3 regions of the Rummeliibacillus sp. G93 genome follow, and region 1 is predicted to be linked to each of the others. Evidence: predicted binding sites of a transcription regulator. Region 1 holds the regulator's gene; each other region holds the start of a gene.
The links. The regulator CtsR, encoded in region 1, represses protease genes until heat stress. The targets are predictions, from matches to a motif close to ATGGTCAATAAAGGTCAAACA.

Region 1 (7,972 bases):
AAACCAAGTGATTTGCGGTATTTTAATGCCTCTGCACCTACATTGGATGTCATAATAACCACCGTATTACGGAAGTCCACTACACGGCCTTTGGAATCCGTTAAACGGCCATCGTCCAACACTTGTAATAAGATATTGAAAACATCCGGGTGAGCTTTCTCAATTTCATCAAGCAAAATAACAGAATATGGTTTGCGGCGTACTTTCTCTGTCAGCTGACCACCTTCCTCAAAACCGACATATCCTGGAGGCGATCCAACAAGTCGAGAAGTCGAATGTTTTTCCATGTATTCGGACATATCCACACGGATCATGGCATCTTCATCACCGAACATTACTTCAGCTAAAGCCCGGGCAAGTTCTGTTTTACCAACACCTGTTGGGCCTAAGAAAATAAAGGAACCGATTGGACGTTTTGGATCTTTTAATCCTGCACGAGCACGGCGAATCGCTCTTGAAATAGCTTCAACTGCTTCGCTTTGGCCTACTACTCGTTTATGCAACTCATCCTCTAAGTTCAACAGCTTCTCTGATTCAGCTTGCGCCAGTTTAGAGACCGGGACACCCGTCCACATGGACACAACTTCCGCAATATCATTCACCGTTACCTTAGATTCTGATTTACCTTGCGCTTCTTTCCATTCTTTTTTCGTGCTGTTCAATTTATCTTTAAGCTTTTGTTCAGAATCACGTAAGGACGCAGCTTTTTCAAATTCTTGAGATTGGACTGCAGCCATTTTTTCAGAATGAAGTGAGTCTAGCTCTTGTTCTAATTCTTTTAAATCTGGTGGTGTTGTAAATGAACGCAACCTAACTTTAGATCCTGCTTCATCGATTAAGTCAATTGCTTTGTCAGGCAAGAAACGGTCTGAAATGTAACGGTCTGACATTTTAGCAGCCGCTTCAATAGCTTCATCTGTAATTTTGACACGGTGATGAGCTTCATAACGGTCGCGCAGCCCATTAATAATTTGAATAGCTTCCTCTACTGATGGTTCATCGACTTGTATTGGTTGGAAGCGACGTTCAAGTGCTGCATCTTTTTCAATGTACTTGCGGTATTCATCTAATGTTGTAGCACCAATACATTGTAATTCTCCTCGAGCAAGTGATGGTTTCAAGATATTTGAAGCATCAATTGCTCCTTCTGCTCCACCAGCACCGATCAATGTGTGCAACTCATCGATAAATAGGATCACGTTTCCTGCTTGGCGAATTTCATCCATTACCTTTTTCAAACGGTCTTCAAATTCACCACGATATTTTGTACCTGCTACGACTGTTCCCATATCAAGCGTCATAACACGTTTATCGCGCAATGTTTCAGGCACTTCATTGTTCACGATTTGTTGTGCAAGACCTTCTGCAATAGCTGTTTTACCGACACCTGGCTCCCCGATTAATACAGGGTTGTTTTTAGTACGGCGAGACAGCACTTCAATTACGCGTGTAATTTCTTTGCTGCGTCCAATCACAGGATCCAAGCTGCCTTCTCGTGCTATTTGAGTAAGGTCTCTTGCTAAGCCATCGAGCGTAGGTGTATTAGCTGTCGGCGCACTATTATTGCTTGCTTGTGGATGATCATTACTTCCAAGCAGTTGTAGTACTTGCTGACGGGCTTTGTTTAGACTGACACCCGCATTATTTAACACACGAGCTGCTACACCTTCGCCTTCTCGAATTAACGCAAGCAATAAATGTTCTGTACCAATGTATGAATGGCCCAGTTTGCGAGATTCATCGACTGATAATTCAATGACCTTTTTAGCACGTGGTGTATAGTGTACAATTGGGCCTACATTTTTAGTGCCGACACCAACCAATTCTTCAATACCTTCTTCAATCATTTCTGTACTCACGTTGATTGCTTCAAGCGCTTTTGCCGCTATGCCGCCTCCTTCACGTATGAGGCCAAGCAAAATATGTTCTGTGCCAATGGCTTCGTGTTTCATACGAATTGCCTCTTCCTGTGCTAATTGCAGAACTTTTTGAGCGCGCTGTGTAAATCGATTGTACATCATGAAGATCCTCTCCTTTTTACTGTTATATTATTTAACCGTCGTATTGTTTAATTTTTCTCGAATAATTGTTGCTCGAAATACATCTCTTTCGTTCGCCTGGAGCGTTGTACCAGCAAGCTGCTGCAAGAAACCAGGCTGCATAATCAACATACATTCATTCAAAACTCTATCCGGATATGTTGGAATTAATCCCAAATCTATACCCAACCGGACATTTGATAAACAATTAGCCGCTTCTTCACTAGATAAAATCCTTGCATATTTCAACACACCTAATGATCGATTTAAACGATCTGAAACAGCAATGGATGCGTGTTCTAGCAAAGCTCTACGGGCACCGATTTCTTTTTGAATAATTTGCTCGGCTACACTTTGTAGATCCAAAATAATATCTTCTTCTGGCTTGCCAAGGGTGATTTGGTTAGAAATTTGATAATAATTCCCGAGAGCTTCGGTACCTTCTCCGTATATTCCTCTTACAACCATCCCTAAACGAGCCATTGTATTCATCAGCGTTCCCATTTGGTTAGTCGCAGTGAGAGCAGGTAAATGCATCATCACTGATGCCCGAAGTCCTGTACCTGTGTTTGTTGGACAGCTTGTAAGGTAGCCAAATGAATCATCGAAAGCATATGATAGCTTTCTTTCTAAAAGCCGGTCCACTTCATCAGCCAACTGATAAGCTTTATCCAATTGCAGGCCTGGTTGTAAGCTTTGTATGCGGATATGGTCTTCTTCATTTACCATGATGCTAATTGTTTCATCATCCGACACTAAGATAGAGCCTGTTTTTGTTTTATTTGCTAATTGCGGGCTAATCAAATGCTTCTCTACCAAAACCTGACGCTTAAGAGAGGGCATATCATGGAGTGAGAAATAAGAGAATGGCATATCAAATTTCTGATCTCCATCAATCAATGCATTCGATACCATTTTGTCAATTTGCAATGCTTCATCTTCTGAGAATGCCCGAGGAAACCGAAATCCATTGATATTTCTTGCCAAGCGAATTCTTGTACTCATGACAATATCGCCGAATGTACTATCCCCTCTCATCCATATAGGAGGTTTACTTTGCAGAAAGTGGTCAATGTTCATCTCTTTTCTCACCTCCTCCATTCAATTTGTTTTCAAGCAATTTAACCTCATCACGAATTTCCGCGGCGTCTTCAAAACGTTCCTCTTCCACTGCTGTTTTCATATCTTGTCGCAGCGCTTCAATTTGGCGTTTTGTCTGATAGCTCTCATTAATGGATCCAGGAACCTTGCCTATATGTTCTGTAGCGCCATTATGAAGCCGTTTTAATACCTGTGGCAAAAAATCTTTAAACGTCTCATAACATGTTGGACAATTGAATTTCCCTTCTTCGAGAAATTGTCTATATGTCATGCCGCATTGTGGACAGCTTTCATTTTGCACTTTACTTTGTGGCTTCTTGATAGGCACATCCTGTACTGACCAGCTTGGCGTACCGAATAAATTTGAAAATAGTTTTTGCATGGCATTGGAACTATCACCAGGTTCAAGATTCACGTGAAAGTGATCTAGCTGCTTATTGCATACATCACAAAAGTGCCTTGTTATCTTATTGCCGTTTTTCATCTGTGTGACTGTAATTGTAGCAGGCCGCTGTTTACAATTTTCACATATCATCTTTAACACCTCTTTGCATTTGCTGGTCGTATTTCACCGCTAGTAACATCGCCCTCATAATGCGCGCTCGTAGTTCATCGCGTAAAGGTAAATGGAGGGACAATACTGAACGGTCTAGTGCCGCTATCATCATCCTTGCTTCTCTTTGCGTTATTACATCTTCATCAATTAACCGAAAAATAAAGTCCTGTGCAGACGACTGTGTGATAGAATCACCAATTTGATGCATAATCTCTTCAATCAACTCGGTCCCTGAGCTTGCTCTAACACGTAAAATCCGTATATAGCCACCCCCGCCTCGCTTACTTTCAACGATATACCCTCGCTCGGCTGTAAACCTTGTATTGATGACATAATTGATTTGGGAAGGTACACATTGAAATTTGTCTGCAATTTCACTTCGTTTGATTTCAATATGACCTTTACCACCTAATTCAATAATCTCTTTTAAATACCCTTCAATAATGTCTGAGATATTCCGCATTTTTATTCCACCTCACTCGCTTCACTGACTTTGACTAACTTTGACTTTATTATATGTGCCATCAAAAAATGATGCAAATATTTTGCTTAACCTGGAAAATCGTTATTCATTCTCCTAATATACACAAAAAACATACTGCTATATGCAGTATGTTCATAAGTTTTTGGATTAAATCCACTTTCTAACAATAGGATATTCCCAATGGCTTCCCTGAAGTGCTTTGACGATACCGATAATCGGGATAATAACGCCCATGATACCGACAATAACAATTAGAGGAATGCCAATAATCGCAAGGAATATCGTTAAGGTAAGGATGCCTCCAACTGTAACGAGCAGCCACATAACGAATTGGAACAGCAGCGCTTGGATTGATAAACGTTTTATTTCTTCATCTCTAATAAACACAAAAATAAGAATCGGGACTAAACATGGGGCAAAAAAGGCGCTCGCATGCAAAATAACTTTTAACCCTTTATTCTCCATCTTGTTATTCACTCACTTTCAATATCTATTTTTACTTAACTTAATTTACGTATTACATTAAATATAGTTTCACTTTTTTATACCTCCCTTATATGAGGAATTTCTCCTTTCTGGCATTGTTTACATATTTGTGAGAGGATAAATATACGAATATTGTTGAAATGAGGGTTTGAGATGATTCGGACGCTTGGTATCACTAATGATCAACAACTCTTAGCTGATTTTTCGCTCGAAGAGATTAAAACCGGCAAGTTTATATGGTATTGGGTCGATTTTGAATCGCCTACCACAGAAGAAAATAGATTACTTAGCAGCTTTTTTCATTTTCACCCCTTAGCCATCGAGGATTGTTTAATGAGACTACAACGGCCTAAACTGGATTATTACGAGGGGTACCATTTTCTTGTTGCTCATAAAATAAATAAAGAAACATTTGAAGGGGAAGAGGTCAATTTATTTGTAGCTCCAGACTTTATTGTCACCTATCATCACTCACCTGCCCCCGAGTTTGCCATCGTGAGAGAACGAATTGAAGAAATGCCAGCTTCCTGGGAGCGCGGATCCCTGTATATTGCCTATCAAGTACTTGATAAAATTGTTGATGGTTACTTTCCGTTAGTATATGACATCGAAGATCATTTAAATGAAATAGATGATGAAATCGGTTTTAAGAGTACGACAAAATCAATGAAATATGTATTTGATCTAAGGAGCGATTTGCTTCATATTCGTCGCATCGTTTTGCCAATGCGCGATTTACTTTATCGAATTTTAAATTCCTATCGCTTCCGCTTGAATGACCAGGAACGGGCTTACTTTATGGATATACACGACCATTTGATTAAGCTGACAGAAATGGTGGAATCGAATCGGGAACTGACAGCAGACATGCGAGATAGCCATATGTCGATAAACTCGAGCCGGATGAATGGCATTATGATGATTTTGACTATTATTTCTTCCATATTCATACCGCTGACATTTATTGCGGGTGTCTATGGAATGAATTTTAAAAATATGCCTGAGCTCAATTGGCATTATGGTTACTTTATTATCTTATTCATTATGTTTGGCATTGCCTTTTCGATGGCCATCTGGTTTAAGTTAAAGGGATGGTTTGACTATAGACCGTAAAAACGAAAATAGAATAGCTGCAAAGTTCTCTATACTTTGCAAGCTATTCCATTTAAAGTTGGTTTCTATTAATCTCATTAATATGGGAATTATTTAGGAGTATCTTTTAAACCAAAAAGGACAAAAGACAGGAGATAAGTGACGATGGTGGCACCGATTGTAATATAGATTCTGTGGCTCATTGGCACTTCTGTATAGTTAGCATTTAGAAGCATTAACGATGAGACCGCTACTACCATGGCTAGTGGCAGTGCATATTTCATTCCTCTTTTTGTATCCATGCTGCGTACATCCTATTCTTGTGATTTTTTCTTTATTGTAGCATGTTCTATCTAGTCCGAATAGATAAAGAAACGATAATAGGCGGTTGCTGTTATAAGTTACAGCAACCGCCTATTTGTATAGTATACCGATTATTATAAGGTAAAGAACTTGCTTGGCATTTCGCGCTTTTCTTTACGAATCTTCCGGCGTATCGAACCTGATTCGAATAATTTCTTTTCTTGCTCTGTTTCTGGGTAAACGGGTGCTACTTCCTGAGGTGCACCATTGGTATCTACTGCTACCATAGTAACGAAAGATTCTGTCGTTAGTTTTTTTACACCTGTGTCGATATTAGTAGAATGCACCACGATATATAACTCCATCGATGTGCGTCCAGTAGAACTAACAATCGCCTCTAGTTCTAGGACTTCTCCTGAACGAACTGGCGAATAAAAGTCCACTGAGTCGAAAGATGCTGTTACTGTTTGCATTTTTGCATGCTTCATGGACGTAATCGCTGCGATCTCATCAATATACGCCAACACCTTCCCACCAAAAATCGTGCTCATATGGTTGGTATCGGGCGGTAAAACCAATCTTGTTTGTATTGTTCTTGAACTGCCCATTGGCACTGCTTCTAGCATCGTATACACTCCTCACGTATCTTTTAACACATAATTTTAAAGGGAAGCCCTTGTTCAACAAGTCTTTTCTCTGTACTAGATCGGCTTCTCCAAACATACTACAGTTTAGTCTTAATCGTAATAAACTTCAAATCAGTCATTTCGTTCACTGCATATTTAATGCCTTCGCGTCCATATCCACTATTCTTCACTCCACCATATGGCATGTTATCTATACGGAATGTTGGTACATCATTAATGATGACTGCACCGGCTTCTAATTCCTCTGCTGCTCTCATGGCATCTTCTAAATTATTTGTAAAGATCCCTGCATTTAAACCTAAATCTGATTGGTTTACTAAATTAATCGCTTCATCGAATGTGTCATATGGAACAATGGAAACAATCGGAGCAAATGTTTCCTGGCATGCTACCTTCATATCAGGCTGAACATTAGCCATGACAGTTGGTGTTAAGGTACGCTCTGTGAAAGTTCCGCCTGTAGCAACGGTTGCACCTTGCTCTTTCGCCTCTTCAATCCATTGCATAATGCGTGTAACTTCTTTTGGATTAATCATAGCACTTACATCTGTTTTTTCGTCCAAAGGATTGCCTACTACCAATTTTTCCGTAGCTGCAACAAAGGCATTTAAAAATTGGTCATAAATTGATTGATGGACATAAATACGCTGTAGTGAAATACATACTTGTCCTGCGTAACCAAATGCGCCACTTACACAGCGATCTATAACTTTATCGATTGGCACACTTGGTTCTACAATCAATCCTGCATTAGAACCCAATTCAAGCGTTACCTTTCGCAATCCTACTTTTTCTTTAATCTTCAATCCAACAGAACTGCTGCCTGTAAACGTAACCTTTTTGACGAGCGGATGTGTAACAAGCGTATCGCTTAACTCGCTTCCACTTCCAGTAACGATTTGAAGCATCCCATCAGGTAAACCTGCATCTTTAAAGATTCCAGCCATTACAAGGCTGCTTAAAGGTGTTTGTCCAGCAGGCTTTAAAACAACTGCGTTACCCACAGCAAATGCAGGACCTAATTTATGTGCTACTAAGTTAAAAGGAAAATTAAATGGCGTAATGGCTGATATAACACCTAAAGATACGCGTTTTGTCCAACCAATCCGATCTTTTCCACCCGGCGCAGCATCCATCGGAAGCGTTTCACCACTTAATCCTTTAGCTGCCTCGGCTGCAAATTGGTACGTTGTAATGGTACGATCAATTTCAGTAAGGGCAGCTGTGATAGGCTTTCCTGCTTCTCTCGCTGCTATTTCAGCTA
Region 2 (7,972 bases), 860 kb from region 1:
TTTTAAAACCCCCTGTATTCTATTCTCTATATATGAAGACGATCAATAAGGAATTCAGCAATTCCGTCTTCGTTGTTGGTTGTTGTTACTTCATTCGCAATATTTTTAAGTTGGCTAATGCCATTGCCCATTGCTACGCCTACACCTGCATATTCAATCATTTCAAGGTCATTGTCCTCATCGCCAAAAGCAATAATGCGGTCGCGAGGAATGCCCAGGTCTTTCGCTACATGAGAGAGGCCGACAGCTTTATTCAAGCCATGACGTACGATTTCTATGACCGGGAAAGGATCTCCCCAACGCCTATGATCAATCAATTCGGCTTTCGTGTCTGCCAGGTATTGACGAATGCTCGGCACGCTGCTTTCTTTCGCTTGAATTAACAAACTTGTTGGGTTGTCTTTTAGATATTGATGCAAGTCTCCCGTCGTTACTTTCGGGTCACCCATACTAAATATATTTAATAGCTTCTCATCATGGTATTGTACATACACGTCATCCATGACTTCGGCAATTAAATTTTCAAACTGCTCTCTGTTTAATGACTCTACGACTTCTTGTACAACTTTTAAGTCAATCGGCTTATGTACTGTCTTCCAGTTTTGGTCTAGAGGATGATGTACAAATGCACCATTGAAATTGACGATGGGTGTGTGCAAACCTAGTTCATGATAGAACAATTTACTTGCACGATAGGGCCTTCCTGTTGCAATCATGACTTCATGTCCGGCCTCTCTAGCTTTTTGCAATGTGGCCTTTGTTTTATCAGAAATCACTTTTTCATCAGTTAATAGGGTTCCATCTAAATCTAAAACAATTAAATGTTGTTGTGCCATGCTGATAACTCCTTTTCTTATTTGTTTTGTCGATGTGTAGTCCAAATTTAGCTAGTCCTGTGATTTAAGTGAAATTTTCATCATAGGAATACATATGTTTAAATGCCAATAGCTGAATCATTTTCACCATATAGTTGAAATGAACGAGCTTTCTTTATTTTATAGTGTAAGTCCGTGAAAAGTGCCGTTTGAAGCGAAGCGTTAATTGGCAGAAATTCTGAATGATTAAAAATAAAAACGTTCGTTTATACACTATTTAAATGGATATATGAAGTTGATTCAGTTGGTAAGATATATTAAAGTTTATCCTTTCAATAAGGCTTTAGTCAAAGTTTATTCACAATAAAGGGTTTAATGTATTTCTAAAGGTTATATATATTTTAGAATAACTAACAAAGGGGAGTAGTTCAGATGTACAAATCGATTATTTTTGATATTGATGGTACTTTATTGGATACAGAAAAAGCCATCTTATTATCTCTACAGCAGGTATTGAAAGAAGAAGGATTAAGTTATGAATTAGATGATCTAAAGTTTTCTTTAGGAATACCGGGGAAAGAGGCACTCAAGCAACTCCCTGTTACGAATGTAGATAAAATGGATAAGAAGTGGTCGCAAGCCGTATTAGAATATGCTGATGAGGTTGGATTGTTTAGCGATATAGAAGAAATCATAGAGTTATTGGCTGATAAGCAGATCCAAATGGGGATTGTTACTTCTAAAACAAGAGACGAATTGAAAAGAGAGTTCGAACCATTTGGATTGAATACCTATTTTCAGTATATAGTTTGCGCTGACGATACAGTCAAACACAAACCAGAGCCAGAACCACTATTGGCTTGCCTAGAAGGATTAGGTGTACCAAGTAGCAGCGCGCTGTACATTGGTGATTCCATCTATGATATGCATTGCGCCTATAAAGCAGGAGTACATTTTGCCCTGGCATTGTGGGGAGCGAAAACAACAGAGGGCTATGACTTAGCGGAATACGTGTTAAAAAAACCACAGGATATAGCAGTATTAGTAGGCTTGAAACCATAAGTATATAACATCAGATTGGCTTCACTTTCTTTTTTTTGATAACATTGACATAACGAAATGAGGGAGTGAATGAAATGAAAGTGGACCATGAAATTTGGGGCAATATCCCTTTACTTCATATATACAATGAACAGTCGGCGACAAAAGAAGCGCCCACTGTCATTTTTTTGCACGGATTTACAAGCGCAAAAGAACATAATCTACATTATGCTTACCAGTTAGTAAATAAGGGTCTACGTGTATTATTGCCTGATGCGCTATTGCATGGGGAACGCGAAGAAGAACTGGATGAAGTTCAGTTGAGTCTTCGTTTTTGGGAAATTGTTTTAACTTCTATCGAAGAAGTACAATTTTTACGCAACCAGCTGCTAGAAAAAGGGTTGGCAAAAGAAGGTGAAATTGGCCTTTCTGGAACCTCAATGGGTGGCATTGTGACGCTTGGCGCATTGAAAGTATATCCGTGGATCAAAACGGCGGCTGTTATGATGGGCTCTCCAGCTTATGTAGAATTAGCGAAGGAACAAATTGCCGGCATTGAAGAAAAAGGGTTTAAAATTCCGTTGAATGACGAAGAGTTAGAGAGAATGTATAAAACGCTTAGTCGTTTTGACTTAAGTAAAGAACCAGAAGGTCTGTTAGGTCGCCCTGTATTCTTTTGGCATGGCAAAAAGGACCAAATGGTACCATTTAAGCCTACGCATGAATTTTATAAACTACTTCAAAAAGATTATTATCAGGATCATCCAGAAGATTTGGCGTTTATGGTTGATTCGTCTTCTGGCCACAAAGTATCTCGTGCAGGGATGCTTGCAGGGACTGCTTTCCTTGCTGACCATTTGGCATAGTGATTTAGGGATGATATGATTAGGGAACAATATGAAGAAAGGGGATAAAACCATGGATGCAGATTTAAAAGAAAATATTCTAGGTGCACTTGAAAATGTTATTGACCCAGAACTGGGTATAGATATCGTCAATTTAGGTTTAGTCTATGACGTGGATATGTCTGAAGAAGGACTATGCGTCATCACAATGACACTTACTTCTATGGGTTGCCCACTGGGACCAGTGATTGTGGATCAAATCCGTACAGCTTTATTTGAAATTCCAGAAGTAAAAGATGTAGATGTCAATGTTGTCTGGAATCCGCCTTGGTCTAAAGATAAGATGTCACGCTACGCAAAAATGGCATTAGGTATTCGATAAAAATTAAAAATCAGTGGAGAACTAGTTCTTCACTGATTTTTTATATAAGCATTCCGAATATATTCATGACAGTAGGGTATACATAGAAGATGAAGCATTAGTCAATACGACAGACGCTAATAGGGCAGTTATCACATTCACATTGATCTTTTAAATAGTTTAATTGATGGACGGTAATCAATCCTTTATCAAAAGAAATGACGTCTAAATTCTTTAATTCATGCAGCGTACGATTGATTACTTCACGGCTTGTAGCACACAAATTTGCTAGCGTAGTGTTTGTTAATGGATAGTTAATTAGAATGTCACCATTTTCTAGTTTTTCACCGTACGTATTGGATAAACGAATGATAGTGGAATATAGCGCACCTTTCTTGCCAAATAGCAGCAAATCACGCAGCTTCGTTTGGGTTTTTAAATTTTGAAGCTGCAGCCATTTAATATACTCAATTAACAAATCAGGTTCTTGAGCTAAAAGTATTTCGAAAAGGCCTGCATCTAATGTAAGAATTTGAGAGGCTTCCAATGTTTTCGCACTCAGTGGATAAAAACCAGATGTGCTAAAAACAATTCCTTCACCAATACAATCATCACTGCCACAAATTCGGAGCGACAATTCTTTGCCTCCTGCAGTTTCTTTCGATACAACCACTTTTCCAGCTACGATAAAGAAAAGATCTTTAACTGGCTCTCCCTCGATGCAAATATGGCTACTCTTAGGAAATTTAATCAATGAACCATGTTCTTCAAAGATTTTTCGTATCTTTTGTGGAAGCGGTTCAAAATGATCCAAATCTGCCAATACCTATCCCATCCTTCACGTAATCTATTTTTCTCATTATAACACAGCCTAGTTAGAATGATAGTCATGTGAATACAGTAAATAATGGTAATTATTATATAGTCAAATAAGGTCAAACATATTACTTTACATTAAAGATAGAGAAGAATATAATAAAATTAACATAAGGTCAGTAATGGTCAAAGGGAGCTGATTTGAATGCAAATGCAAATGAATAACGAAGAGCAAAAAAGCCCATTAGAACAATTTGGACGGAATTTAGTAGAAGAAGTGAAAAAAGGAAAGATGGATCCTGTCATTGGTCGAGACCAAGAAATTCGGAATGTTATTAGAATATTGTCCCGTAAAACGAAAAATAACCCGGTATTAATTGGTGAACCTGGGGTAGGAAAAACAGCTATTGTTGAGGGCCTTGCACAGCGTATTGTAAAAAAAGATGTACCTGAAGGATTAAAGGATCATCTCATATATGAGCTTGATATGAGTGCATTAGTGGCTGGTGCGAGCTACCGTGGCCAATTTGAAGAACGGTTAAAGGGTGTCTTGAAAGAAGTCAAAGAAAGTGAAGGACGTATTATTTTATTCATTGATGAAATTCATACTATTGTTGGCGCAGGAAAAACAGACGGAGCAATGGATGCAGGCAATATGCTTAAACCAATGCTTGCACGCGGTGAATTACATTGTATTGGCGCGACAACGCTTGATGAATATCGCATGTATATTGAAAAAGATCCGGCGCTTGAACGTCGCTTCCAACAAGTACTCGTGCGAGAGCCATCAGTAGAAGATACTATTTCCATTTTACGTGGTTTAAAGGAAAGCTTTGAATTGCATCATGCCGTAAAAATTCATGATAGAGCGATTGTAGCGGCAGCAGAATTGTCTAATCGTTATTTAACAGAGCGCTTCTTACCAGATAAAGCGATTGATTTAGTCGATGAAGCTTGTGCGATGATTCGTACTGAAATCGATTCAATGCCACAAGAGCTAGATGAAGTAACACGTCGCCAAATGCAGCTGGAGATTGAAGAACAAGCGTTACAAAAGGAAAAAGACGAAGCAAGCAAAAAACGGCTTATAGCTTTACGCGAAGAGTTAGATCAATTAAAAGCATCATCTAAAAATATGAAAGAGCAGTGGGAATCAGAAAAAAATGCACTGCAAGCTATCCAAGAAAAACGGGAAACATTAAACCGCTATCGTAGAGAATTAGAGGATGCAGAGAATCAATATGATCTTAACAAAGCTGCCGTTTTGCGCCATGGCAAAATTCCAGAATTAGAAAAAGAACTGCAATCGCTTGAAAAATCTTTGCAAACTGATGATGAGAGCCGTTTGTTACGAGAAGATGTAACAGCGGAAGAGATTGCATCAATCGTTTCAAGATGGACGGGTATTCCTGTGACTAAATTAGTAGAAGGTGAACGCGAAAAGCTATTGCACCTGAAAGACACATTGCATGAACGTGTAGTTGGGCAAGACGATGCGGTACGTTTGGTGACGGAAGCAGTATGGCGTGCAAGAGCTGGCATTCAAGATCCGAACAAGCCTATTGGTTCATTCCTATTTTTAGGTCCAACAGGTGTCGGCAAAACAGAATTAGCTAAAGCATTGGCTGCTCAGCTATTTGATTCAGAAGATCATTTCATTCGTATAGATATGTCCGAATACATGGAAAAACACAGTGTTTCAAGATTAGTGGGTGCACCTCCAGGATATATTGGATACGAAGAAGGCGGTCAATTGACAGAAGCCGTTCGCAGAAATCCTTATTCTGTTGTGTTGCTCGATGAAATTGAAAAAGCTCATCCTGATGTAGCGAATATCTTGTTACAAATATTGGATGATGGTCGCATAACCGATAGTCAAGGGCGTACAGTCAACTTTACTAATACAGTCATTATCTTAACTTCCAATATTGGCTCACACTATTTGTTGGAGTTAAAAGGGCAAGATAGCGATCATGCAATCGAAGATCTAGTAATGGCAGAATTGAAACAACATTTTAAACCTGAATTGCTTAACCGACTTGATGATATCGTGATGTTCCATTCCTTATCAGAAAAACAATATTACGAAATTGCTAAAAAATATGTAGCACTCCTTCAAAAACGGGTGGCAGAACAAGATATTGAGCTAATCGTAAATGAAGATGTACTAGAATGGGTAGTTAAAGAAGGCATTGACCCTGCATTTGGCGCACGTCCACTACGCCGCTTTGTTCAACGCTATATTGAAACTTTGGTAGCGCAAGAATTATTAAAAGGCGAAGCAAGCGCCGGAGACCGATTAGTAGTAGCCTTGGAGGATGGTAAAGTAACCATTCATAAAGAAAGTAAATAATCATTCTTCAAAATAAAAAACCTGTCCATTATTTGGGACAGGTTTTTTAGTCATTATTCGTGTTGACCGATTTCTTTTGGTGAATCTTTTGGAATCACTGCATCCATTATTAAGATTAATACTGAAATGATAAGTGATATCCATAATCCTTTTGTGAATGCTGGTCCATCTAATGGCACATTATTGATTGAGCTCACAACATAGTTTAATGTGGAAACCAATAATGCTGACCAAATCACTAACATAATGTATTTCATATAATCACCTCTAGCTCACTTTTATCCGCATTATGGGGCAGCAAGACCTCAACTCAACACTTGAGTGATAACGAATGGTTAGAAGAGTTACTGACCATAAATGCCCGATTGGTTCAACGCGCACTAATTGAGGATTAAACCTCATGAAATCTGAGTGTTCGTTTCACTTTTTATCAACTCTATCATACCATAACGTTTTATTTTTTTGGAAGAAACTTTTGCAATCTGATAAGAACAAAATTGATTCATATTGATAAAAAGAGAATTATTCGCTATAATTAAGACCAGATACTAATAATTGATAATAAGAAAAGAGGCGCTACCTCATGAATGCTGGGATTGTTGGAGTAGGAAGATGTGTTCCAGAGAAGGTATTAACAAATTTTGATTTAGAAAAAATGATGGATACGTCAGATGAATGGATTCGCACACGTACTGGCATACAAGAACGTCATATCGCTGCAGATGACCAAGATACATCCCATATGGCATTTGAAGCAGCAGATAAAGCGATCAAAGACGCTGGCATAAAACCAGAACAAATTGGATTAATTCTAGTAGCTACTGTTACGCCGGATCAGCCGTTTCCGAGTGTAGCCTGCATGATACAAGACCAGCTTGGTGCAGTTAATGCAGCAGCGATGGATCTTTCTGCAGCATGTGCTGGCTATATTTATGGTTTAGTCACAGCTAAGCAGTTTATTGAGTCAGGTGTTTACGATTATGTTTTGGTTGTTGGAGTTGAAAAACTAACAAAAATTGTTGACTGGTCTGATCGTAATACAGCCGTTCTTTTTGGAGACGGTGCAGCTGCAGCAGTGGTAGGTAAAGTTTCTGAAGGAAGAGGTATACTTTCATTTGAATTGGGTTCAGACGGTTCAGGTGGAAATCATCTATATCAAACGAAAGAAAACTATCTTTCAATGAATGGCCGCGAAGTATTTAAATTTGCAGTTCGTCAAATGGGACAATCTGCACTAAATGTAATTGATAAAGCAGGCTTAACAAAAAATGATGTAGACTTTTTGATTCCGCATCAAGCTAATATCCGTATCATGGAAGCTTCTAGACAACGGTTGGAATTACCGCCTGAAAAAATGTCGTCAGTTATCCACAAATACGGTAACACTTCAGCTGCTTCAATTGGTAATGCGTTAGTAGAAGAGTTGGAGAACGGCCGCATTAAAGATGATGATCTACTTGTTTTAGTAGGTTTCGGAGCTGGATTAACTTGGGGCGCTGTTGCAATGAGATGGGGAAAATAACACAAAGGAAAAGTGAGGAATTATAACCATGGCAAAACGTCGAGTAGTAGTGACTGGTATTGGAGCAGTAACACCGCTAGGAAACGATATTTCAACAACTTGGGAAAATATTAAAGCAGGCCATGTTGGAATTGGACCATTAACAAGATTGGATCCAGAAAAATTTCCGGCTAAAATTGCTGCTGAAGTAAAAGACTTTGATATTGAAAAATATATTTC
Region 3 (7,972 bases), 710 kb from region 1:
AAGTTGGCAGCGCAACGCTTGTATCTACAGTTGATGGTACAGAACAAGAAATGCCAATTGATGGTGTATTCGTTTATATCGGAATGCTGCCTTTAACAAAACCGTTTGAAGACTTAGGCATCTTAAACAAAACTGGTTATATTGAAACAAATGACTTAATGGAAACTTCTATTAAAGGCATTTATGCAGCAGGTGACGTAAGAGAAAAATCATTGCGCCAAATCGTAACAGCGACAGGCGATGGCAGTATCGCTGCGCAAGCAGTCCAACATTATGTAGAAGAATTAAAAGAAAAATTTGAGGTTCAATAATTGTAATATAAACTCTACATTGTTGACATCTCTCTGTTAAATAAAAGGGCTATAATATTCGCATAACCCCTTATAAGATTAATATTTCTTGTGGCTGATTCTTTTCGTTTTTTTAGGCGAAAGAGTCAGCTTTTTTTTTCGATATTTTTACTAGGAAGAGTTATAGACAGGCTTTGTCCGATGGGGTAAACTGAGCGGATGTTAATTCCTTTGTACTCATGGTGCAGTAGCCTGTATAATATAATTATATGGACAAAGAGAAACGAGGTGTCGTGTGTGCAAAGAATCGCCAATTTATTAGTGATGAAAGACGATCAAGTACTATTATTAAAGAAGCCACGACGCGGCTGGTATGTAGCACCGGGCGGTAAAGTAGAGGGCGGCGAGTCGATTTTTGAAGCGGCGAGCAGAGAATTTTATGAAGAGACAGGCGCTTCTGCCATTCACCCCCATCTAAAAGGTGTATATACAATGGTCATTAAACGAGATGAAGAGATCGTGAATGAGTGGATGCTCTTTACCTTTGTGGCTCAAGATTTAGAAGGTGCCCCATATAAGGAAACACGTGAAGGGATACTTGAGTGGCATCCCGTTGAAGAATTAAAAACATTGCCTATGGCAGAAGGTGACCGTACAAATTTGCTTTATGCTGTTGAACAGACTGGTACTCAATATGGAACGTTTACATATACAGAAGACTTCCAATTGCTGGAGGAGCGCATTCAAATGTCCTCTGAAAGGAATGATGATCATGTCTAATCAAAACGCCGTAAACGAATTAATTATTATCACAGGAATGTCTGGTGCAGGAAAAACCTTGGCTATTCAAAGCTTTGAGGATCTGGGTTTTTATTGTATTGATAATTTGCCACCTGCTTTATTGCCAACATTCCTTAATCTAATGAAAGAATCCAAAAAGGAGATATCACGTATTGCAGCCGTAATGGATTTACGCGGCGGTGATTTTTTCTCCGCATTGAACGAAGCGCTAGAGCAGATTGAAAAAGAAGATTTAGTTGCGACAAAGATTCTGTTTTTAGATGCGGATGACGAGTCGCTTGTCAGACGCTATAAAGAAACAAGGCGTACCCATCCTTTAGCGGATAATGGACTGCCATTGATGGGGATTCAACGTGAAAGGGATCTCTTGGCAGATGTCAAAGAACGTGCGCAATATATTTATAATACAACGAGCATGAAGCCTAGAGAGCTTCGCGAACGCATCCGTGCCCAATTTTCAGAAGTGAATTCACGTCAATTTACAGTGAACGTCATGTCATTTGGCTTTAAACATGGCATGCCAATTGATGCGGATCTCGTGTTTGATATACGCTTTTTGCCAAATCCTTATTATATAGAGGGGCTCCGTCCAAAAACAGGATTAGATGAAGATGTTTCTTCATATGTATTGAAATATGACGATACAAAAGCATTGATTCAAAAGCTAACAGATTTGTTCCAATTTATGATTCCGCTTTATCAAAAAGAAGGGAAAACGCAGCTAGTTATTGCGTTTGGATGTACTGGCGGTCAACATCGCTCGGTTACATTAGCAGAGTACTTTGGCCATCTTTTGGACGAACAGGCTCCAACTGTTATTACCCACCGCGATATAGCGAAGAGAAAGGAATAATGCTATGCAAAAAGCACTTACGCGTGTTGCTATTATCGGCGGTGGCACTGGATTATCTACATTACTTAGAGGCTTAAAAAAATGTCCCATTGATTTAACGGCAATCGTAACAGTAGCAGACGATGGCGGTAGCTCAGGGAGAATCCGAGATGATTTTCAAATCCCACCGCCCGGCGACATTCGCCAAGTAATCGCTGCGTTATCAGAGGTTGAACCGCTGGTAGAAGAAATGTTCCAATATCGCTTTCAAGGAAAAGAAGAGCTAGGGGGCCATTCTCTAGGGAATTTGATGCTTACAGCGTTAACTGCTATAACGGGTGATTTTTCGCATGCAATCGCCGAAATGAGCCGAGTATTAAATGTACATGGCAAAGTGTTGCCTGCAGCCAATCAGAGAATCACGCTTATGGCTGAGCTTGAAAATGGAACGATTGTCAAAGGGGAATCTAAAATCCCTTCGTATAATCAAAGAATTCAGCGTGTATTTTTATCGCCGGCGGATGTGTTGCCTGTGCAGGAAGCAGTGAGCGCTATTGAGAGTGCTGATATCATTATTATTGGTCCTGGTAGCCTTTATACAAGCATCTTGCCTAATTTATTGGTAAATGGTATTCGTGAAGCTGTATTGAATGCAAAAGGCCATAAAATTTATATATGCAATCTGATGACGCAAGCAGGTGAAACCTCTCATTATTCTGCCGCAGATCATGTCCAAGCGCTAATCGATCATGTGGGTGCGAACTTCCTTCATACCATCTTGATTAACAAAGAAGAGCTTCCACTGTCAATTCGAGAAGCATACAGCAAAGAATTAGCGGAGCCTGTCAGGTTTGATGTGCCAAGACTTGAAGGAATGGGGCTAGAGGTCATTAAAAAGGATATAGCATCCATTCATGATGGCGTAGTGCGGCATGATGCCAATAATGTAGCGGCATGGATTGTAGAATATGCAACAAATTATCAACAGAAAAAGCAATCTTCGGCGAATTAGCGTCTAAAATATAACAAGGAAGGGGGGATTGCTATGTCATTTGCTTCTGAGACGAAAAAAGAGCTTACACAAGTGGAAGCAAAGGATAGCAGTTTAAAAGCGGAGCTCTCTGCCCTCATTCGAATGAACGGTTCATTATCGTTTGCCAATCGACAACTGAGCCTAGATGTCCAAACAGAAAATGCTGCTATCGCTCGTAGAATGTATACAATCATCAAGAAATTTTACAACTATCGAATAGAGCTTTTGGTGCGGAAAAAAATGAGGCTGAAAAAGAATAATGTCTACATTTGCCGCGTACGCGAAGGTGCAAAGGAATTGCTAGAAGAGCTGCAGATTGTAACAGGGAATTTTCTGTTTCATCATGATATCGAAGAAAAAATCATTCCTACACCTGATGAAAAAAGAGCTTATTTGCGCGGCGCATTTTTAGCGGGGGGCTCTGTTAATAATCCGGAGACATCATCGTATCATTTAGAGGTGTATTCTCTTTATAAAGAACACGGTGATGCATTGATGGAACTGATGAATGTCTTCGAGCTGAATGCCAAGACAATCGAACGGAAAAAGGGCTTTGTCACATATTTGAAGGAAGCAGAGAAAATTTCCGATTTTCTAAGTCTAGTGGGTGCTCATCAAGCGATGTTGAAATTTGAGGATGTTCGGATTGTTAGAGACATGCGCAATAGCGTGAATCGTCTAGTGAATTGTGAAACAGCCAATTTAAATAAAACAATCGGTGCAGCTATTAGACAAGTGGAAAACATACGCTTTATTGATCAAGCAATCGGGATCGATCAATTGCCAGAAAAACTTCAGGAGATTGCTAGGCTTCGAGTAGAGTATCAAGATGTGACACTAAAAGAGCTAGGGGAAATGGTCTCGACAGGCACAGTCAGCAAATCAGGTGTCAATCATCGTTTGCGTAAGATTGATGCGATTGCAGACTCACTTAGAGGCGGCGAGACAGCGAAAGTATAAAATAAGCTTACTGGAAGGATTGGATGATTGAATGGTAGAACAACAGGCAAAAGTAAATTTGAAATCAGGTTTGCAAGCAAGGCAAGCCGCTTTATTTGTTCAAGAAGCAAACCGCCATGCAGCTGATATTTTCTTGCAAAAAGACGATAAGAAAGTAAATGCCAAAAGTATAATGGGCATTATGAGTTTGGCGCTAGCACACGGAACACCTGTTATTTTAAGCGCAAGCGGAGATGATGAGGATCAAGCTCTTTCTAATCTAATCCAACTTATTGAAGTTGAAGAGTAACACAATCAACTATTGAAAAAAGCCTCTATTCGCAAAAAATGAATAGAGGTGATTTTTTTTATACCGAATTGGGTATAAATAGTATAGTTCTCCCTTATTGCACAGATCCTCATTTCTTGGATTTGTGCGTTGTTTTTGTTTCTTCCTTTTAAGCAACAAAAGTCATAAGTGGAGAAATAAAAAACGTTGCATGCCAAAGTTGGCAGCAACGCTTAAGAGGATTTCAATAACGCCCTCGGAGGGAATCGAACCCCCAGCCTAAGAACCGGAATCTTATGTTTTATCCGTTAAACTACGAGGGCATATATACTTAACGACTGTTTTATTATACAGATAAAACAAACAAATATCAATAGAGGAAAAAAACAATCGTAACATTTGACCTTTGTTGACCATAATGTGTAATATAATGGTACAGCTGAAGAAGAAGCTCAGCAAATGTCATTATGTATTCTATTTTTTAATTGAGGAGGCTATTTCTTATGAACTTAATACCTACAGTTATTGAACAAACAAACCGCGGTGAACGTGCCTACGATATTTATTCACGTTTATTGAAAGACCGTATCATCATGCTAGGCAGTGCAATCGACGACAATGTGTCAAACTCAATCGTTTCACAATTGCTATTCTTAGAAGCTGAAGACCCTGAGAAAGATATCTTCCTTTATATCAACTCTCCAGGCGGAAGCGTTACTGCAGGCATGGCAATCTATGACACAATGCAATTCATCAAACCAGATGTCCAAACAGTTGGTATGGGTATGTGCGCATCTATGGGCTCATTCTTGCTAACAGCAGGCGCTAAAGGCAAGCGCTATGCATTGCCAAACTGCGAAGTGATGATTCACCAACCTTTAGGTGGAGCACAAGGGCAAGCAACTGAAATTGAAATTGCTGCGAAACATATTCTTAAAACACGCGAAAAATTAAATGCAATCTTATCTGAACGCACTGGCCAACCAATTGAGGTTATTGCGCGCGATACAGATCGTGATAATTACATGAGCGCTGAACAAGCGAAAGATTACGGCTTAATCGACCACATTATGGAACGCAACGAGCTAAAATAATAAGAGAGACTGCAACCATAGGTAAACTATTGGTTGCAGTCTTTTTATTTTGTATAGGAAGTATGGAGTTGTTTTATCTATAGAATATCCAATTGTGCAACCAGAGCTACTAGAATTTGAAGTAGTAATTGTAGGGAAATTGCAACGTCTGTATCTGTTGTTGTTACATTTACAGAACGGGAGTTAACGATGACAAGTTTTTGGCGATTCGCTTGACGAATTTGTGCTCTTTGTAATAACTCTTGTGTCACCGTTTCTGCACGCGAACTATCTGCGATTGTAATATTCACTACAATAGCTATAGCAACTTGTAAAGCTGCCTGTAGCGAAACAGCTACCTGTGTATCAGTTGTTTCCACAGTAATATCACAAGAGTCACGGATAATAATAATCTCATTTGAGGATTGATCAATATCCGCTATTTCAGCGGCATTATTATCTATGTCTCCGTTGTTATCGCGGCAAGGATCACACGGATGGTCCATGTTTTGATCATGTGCAGTCCATTTGTTATGAGAAGCTTCATATTCATTCATTTTTCACCCCTCCTTTCATCCTTTTATAGTAGATGCTTTTATGAACGATCTTGTATAGACAAAGAACATGGGTAAGGAATAAATTTTACTTTTCCTTATCTTCATTATCTGTTTTAGTCTTCTTGAGTTTTTCTCTAAGTGGGCTTGAGGGCTCTTCCTTAGTCTCTTTTTCAGTAATTTTTTTTGTGTTTTGTGACTGAAGGAACTCCTCGACCTGCTCTTTTAGTTGATTCACAGTACTTTTTAATTTTTCCCGCTGCTCATCTGACACCTTTTCCCTAATTTCATCCATATTGACTTTGTTCTTTGAAAAAATATCCGCTATGAATATTTCAATAAATTGATTTGAAAGGCTGTATAACTCCTCACGATTTTTCTTAAACAACTATTCCACCTCCCCTCTTATATTGCATATTCATAAAAAATAAGAAGGGCAGGGCGGATGTACAACATTTTAGAGTTTCGCTTGAAAAATAGGTACATGATTTTAAATAAACGTGTACCTAATGCAAATTTAGACAATACTAAAACCAAGCAGTTCATCCAATGGTAAATGAATGAACTGCTTGGTTTCAAAATTGTTCGTCGTTCTGTTCAATTCGGACAAGCCGCCAAATATAGTTGGCGATTTCCCTTGCTTCCGCTGCATGAGTTGTTTTGGCGAAAGCTTTACGAAACGGTGTTAAAAGCGCCTCGATAATGAAGTATTTAGGATTCGATTCGCTTAATTCGCTTAACAAATAGCTTGCATATTCCAGACCCTTTTTGGAATCACATGGTCCTAATCCCTTAATGAAACCATCAAGCTGTTGTGTTACCATCTCCTGACTCATGATATGATGTTCTACATTATTCTTTATAAAATGTATAGTCTCAATACCGATAATGACTTCTTTCGTTTCAAGCATACGGGGGATAATAGCATCGATATTGCGAAGGGACATTTTGATGATAGCTTCTGGCTCTACATAGCGGTCTTCTGCAAAAATTAAAATACGGAGAGTATGCTGAATCATCGCAAATACTTGGATGGCACATTCATAGCTCATAATGCTGATTTCATCACCATATACTTCGACAAGTCTTTTGGCTAGCCATTCAAGTTCTTGGAGATGGTGGCTCATTAGGGCCATTCGTAATGATTCATCCTGTGAATTTGAAACAGATTCAAAAATTCGCATTAAATTTTGCTCACGATTAATCTGCATCAAGACGGCTATTTGTTTAGCCAGTATGTCAATATCCTTTATATCCTGGCCGAAGATTAATTCATGGCGTCGGATACTCGTTTCTTCTCGGCTTTCACGCAAGATGGCGATGAGGCAATCGTTTTTTGAAGGGAAATAGTTATAGAAGGTTCCTTTAGAAATCTGGGCTCCCTGGATAATGTCCATTATAGAAGTTTCTTTGAAGCCTTTTTCAATAAAAAGCTGCCTCGCCACATCAAGAACTTTTCTTTTTCGCGTATTCATTTAGTCACCTTTTCGTCATAAATGATTTTAAATTATACCAGTAGTCTATACCAAAAACGCTTTCATATCAATGTTTTTGAGAGGTTAATAATTTTTAGTTGAAAAAAGTGAACTAGCGGTATAAAATAATAAACATCCAATAAAAATGAGATATAAAGAAGAGTGAGGGGAAAATATGAGTAATCAACAAAAACCACCTTATGGAATGATAGCTATTCTATTTGTTGGTGCTTTTGTTTCTTTTTTAAATAATACTTTAATGAACGTTGCCTTGCCGACCATCATGACAGACTTCGATGTTACTTACTCGCAAGTTCAATGGTTGTCAACAGGATATATGCTTGTGAGCGGTGTGTTAATACCGGCATCCGCATTTTTTGTCGTTCGCTTTAAGAACCGCCATTTGTTTATTGCAGCGATGTCTATCTTTACGATTGGTACAATTATCGCCGCTGCAGCGCCAAACTTTAGTGTTTTAATCGCAGGTCGTATGGTACAGGCTGCAGGTTCTGCTGCAATGTCACCACTTCTTATGAATGTAATGCTTGTCAGCTTCCCAGCTGAAAAACGTGGTTCTGCTATGGGTATCTTCGGTTTAGTAATGATCGCAGCGCCAGCAATCGGTCCGACATTATCTGGTTATATTGTCGAGCATCATTCATGGCGTATGCTTTTTGAAATGATTA

Region 2: the regulator CtsR is predicted to act here: its motif matches at 3,984-4,004, upstream of M2M59_RS03510 (ATP-dependent Clp protease ATP-binding subunit).
Region 3: the regulator CtsR is predicted to act here: its motif matches at 4,581-4,601, upstream of clpP (ATP-dependent Clp endopeptidase proteolytic subunit ClpP).

The regions. Positions count from the first base shown of each region.
Region 1 covers NZ_CP097314.1:3,117,124-3,125,095, forward strand. The annotation lists gene M2M59_RS15820 (ATP-dependent Clp protease ATP-binding subunit) at 1-2,021, opposite strand, end outside; gene M2M59_RS15825 (protein-arginine kinase McsB) at 2,049-3,119, opposite strand; gene M2M59_RS15830 (UvrB/UvrC motif-containing protein) at 3,109-3,675, opposite strand; gene M2M59_RS15835 (CtsR family transcriptional regulator) at 3,665-4,159, opposite strand; gene M2M59_RS15840 (magnetosome magnetite crystal formation protein family) at 4,328-4,645, opposite strand; gene corA (magnesium/cobalt transporter CorA) at 4,820-5,779, shown strand; gene M2M59_RS15850 (hypothetical protein) at 5,869-6,060, opposite strand; gene M2M59_RS15855 (acyl-CoA thioesterase) at 6,196-6,687, opposite strand; gene M2M59_RS15860 (aldehyde dehydrogenase family protein) at 6,786-7,972, opposite strand, start outside.
Region 2 covers NZ_CP097314.1:735,104-743,075, forward strand. The annotation lists gene M2M59_RS03480 (DegV family protein) at 1-1, opposite strand, end outside; gene M2M59_RS03485 (Cof-type HAD-IIB family hydrolase) at 27-836, opposite strand; gene M2M59_RS03490 (HAD family hydrolase) at 1,248-1,877, shown strand; gene M2M59_RS03495 (prolyl oligopeptidase family serine peptidase) at 1,952-2,722, shown strand; gene M2M59_RS03500 (metal-sulfur cluster assembly factor) at 2,775-3,083, shown strand; gene M2M59_RS03505 (Crp/Fnr family transcriptional regulator) at 3,181-3,885, opposite strand; gene M2M59_RS03510 (ATP-dependent Clp protease ATP-binding subunit) at 4,084-6,231, shown strand; gene M2M59_RS03515 (YjzD family protein) at 6,285-6,488, opposite strand; gene M2M59_RS03520 (beta-ketoacyl-ACP synthase III) at 6,815-7,753, shown strand; gene fabF (beta-ketoacyl-ACP synthase II) at 7,782-7,972, shown strand, end outside.
Region 3 covers NZ_CP097314.1:2,409,483-2,417,454, reverse strand. The annotation lists gene trxB (thioredoxin-disulfide reductase) at 1-311, shown strand, start outside; gene M2M59_RS12145 (NUDIX hydrolase) at 588-1,070, shown strand; gene rapZ (RNase adapter RapZ) at 1,057-1,944, shown strand; gene yvcK (gluconeogenesis factor YvcK family protein) at 1,949-2,935, shown strand; gene whiA (DNA-binding protein WhiA) at 2,969-3,916, shown strand; gene M2M59_RS12125 (HPr family phosphocarrier protein) at 3,948-4,205, shown strand; tRNA gene M2M59_RS12120 (tRNA-Arg) at 4,436-4,507, opposite strand; gene clpP (ATP-dependent Clp endopeptidase proteolytic subunit ClpP) at 4,688-5,278, shown strand; gene M2M59_RS12110 (spore coat protein) at 5,356-5,814, opposite strand; gene M2M59_RS12105 (hypothetical protein) at 5,900-6,199, opposite strand; gene M2M59_RS12100 (TetR/AcrR family transcriptional regulator) at 6,387-7,286, opposite strand; gene M2M59_RS12095 (DHA2 family efflux MFS transporter permease subunit) at 7,462-7,972, shown strand, end outside.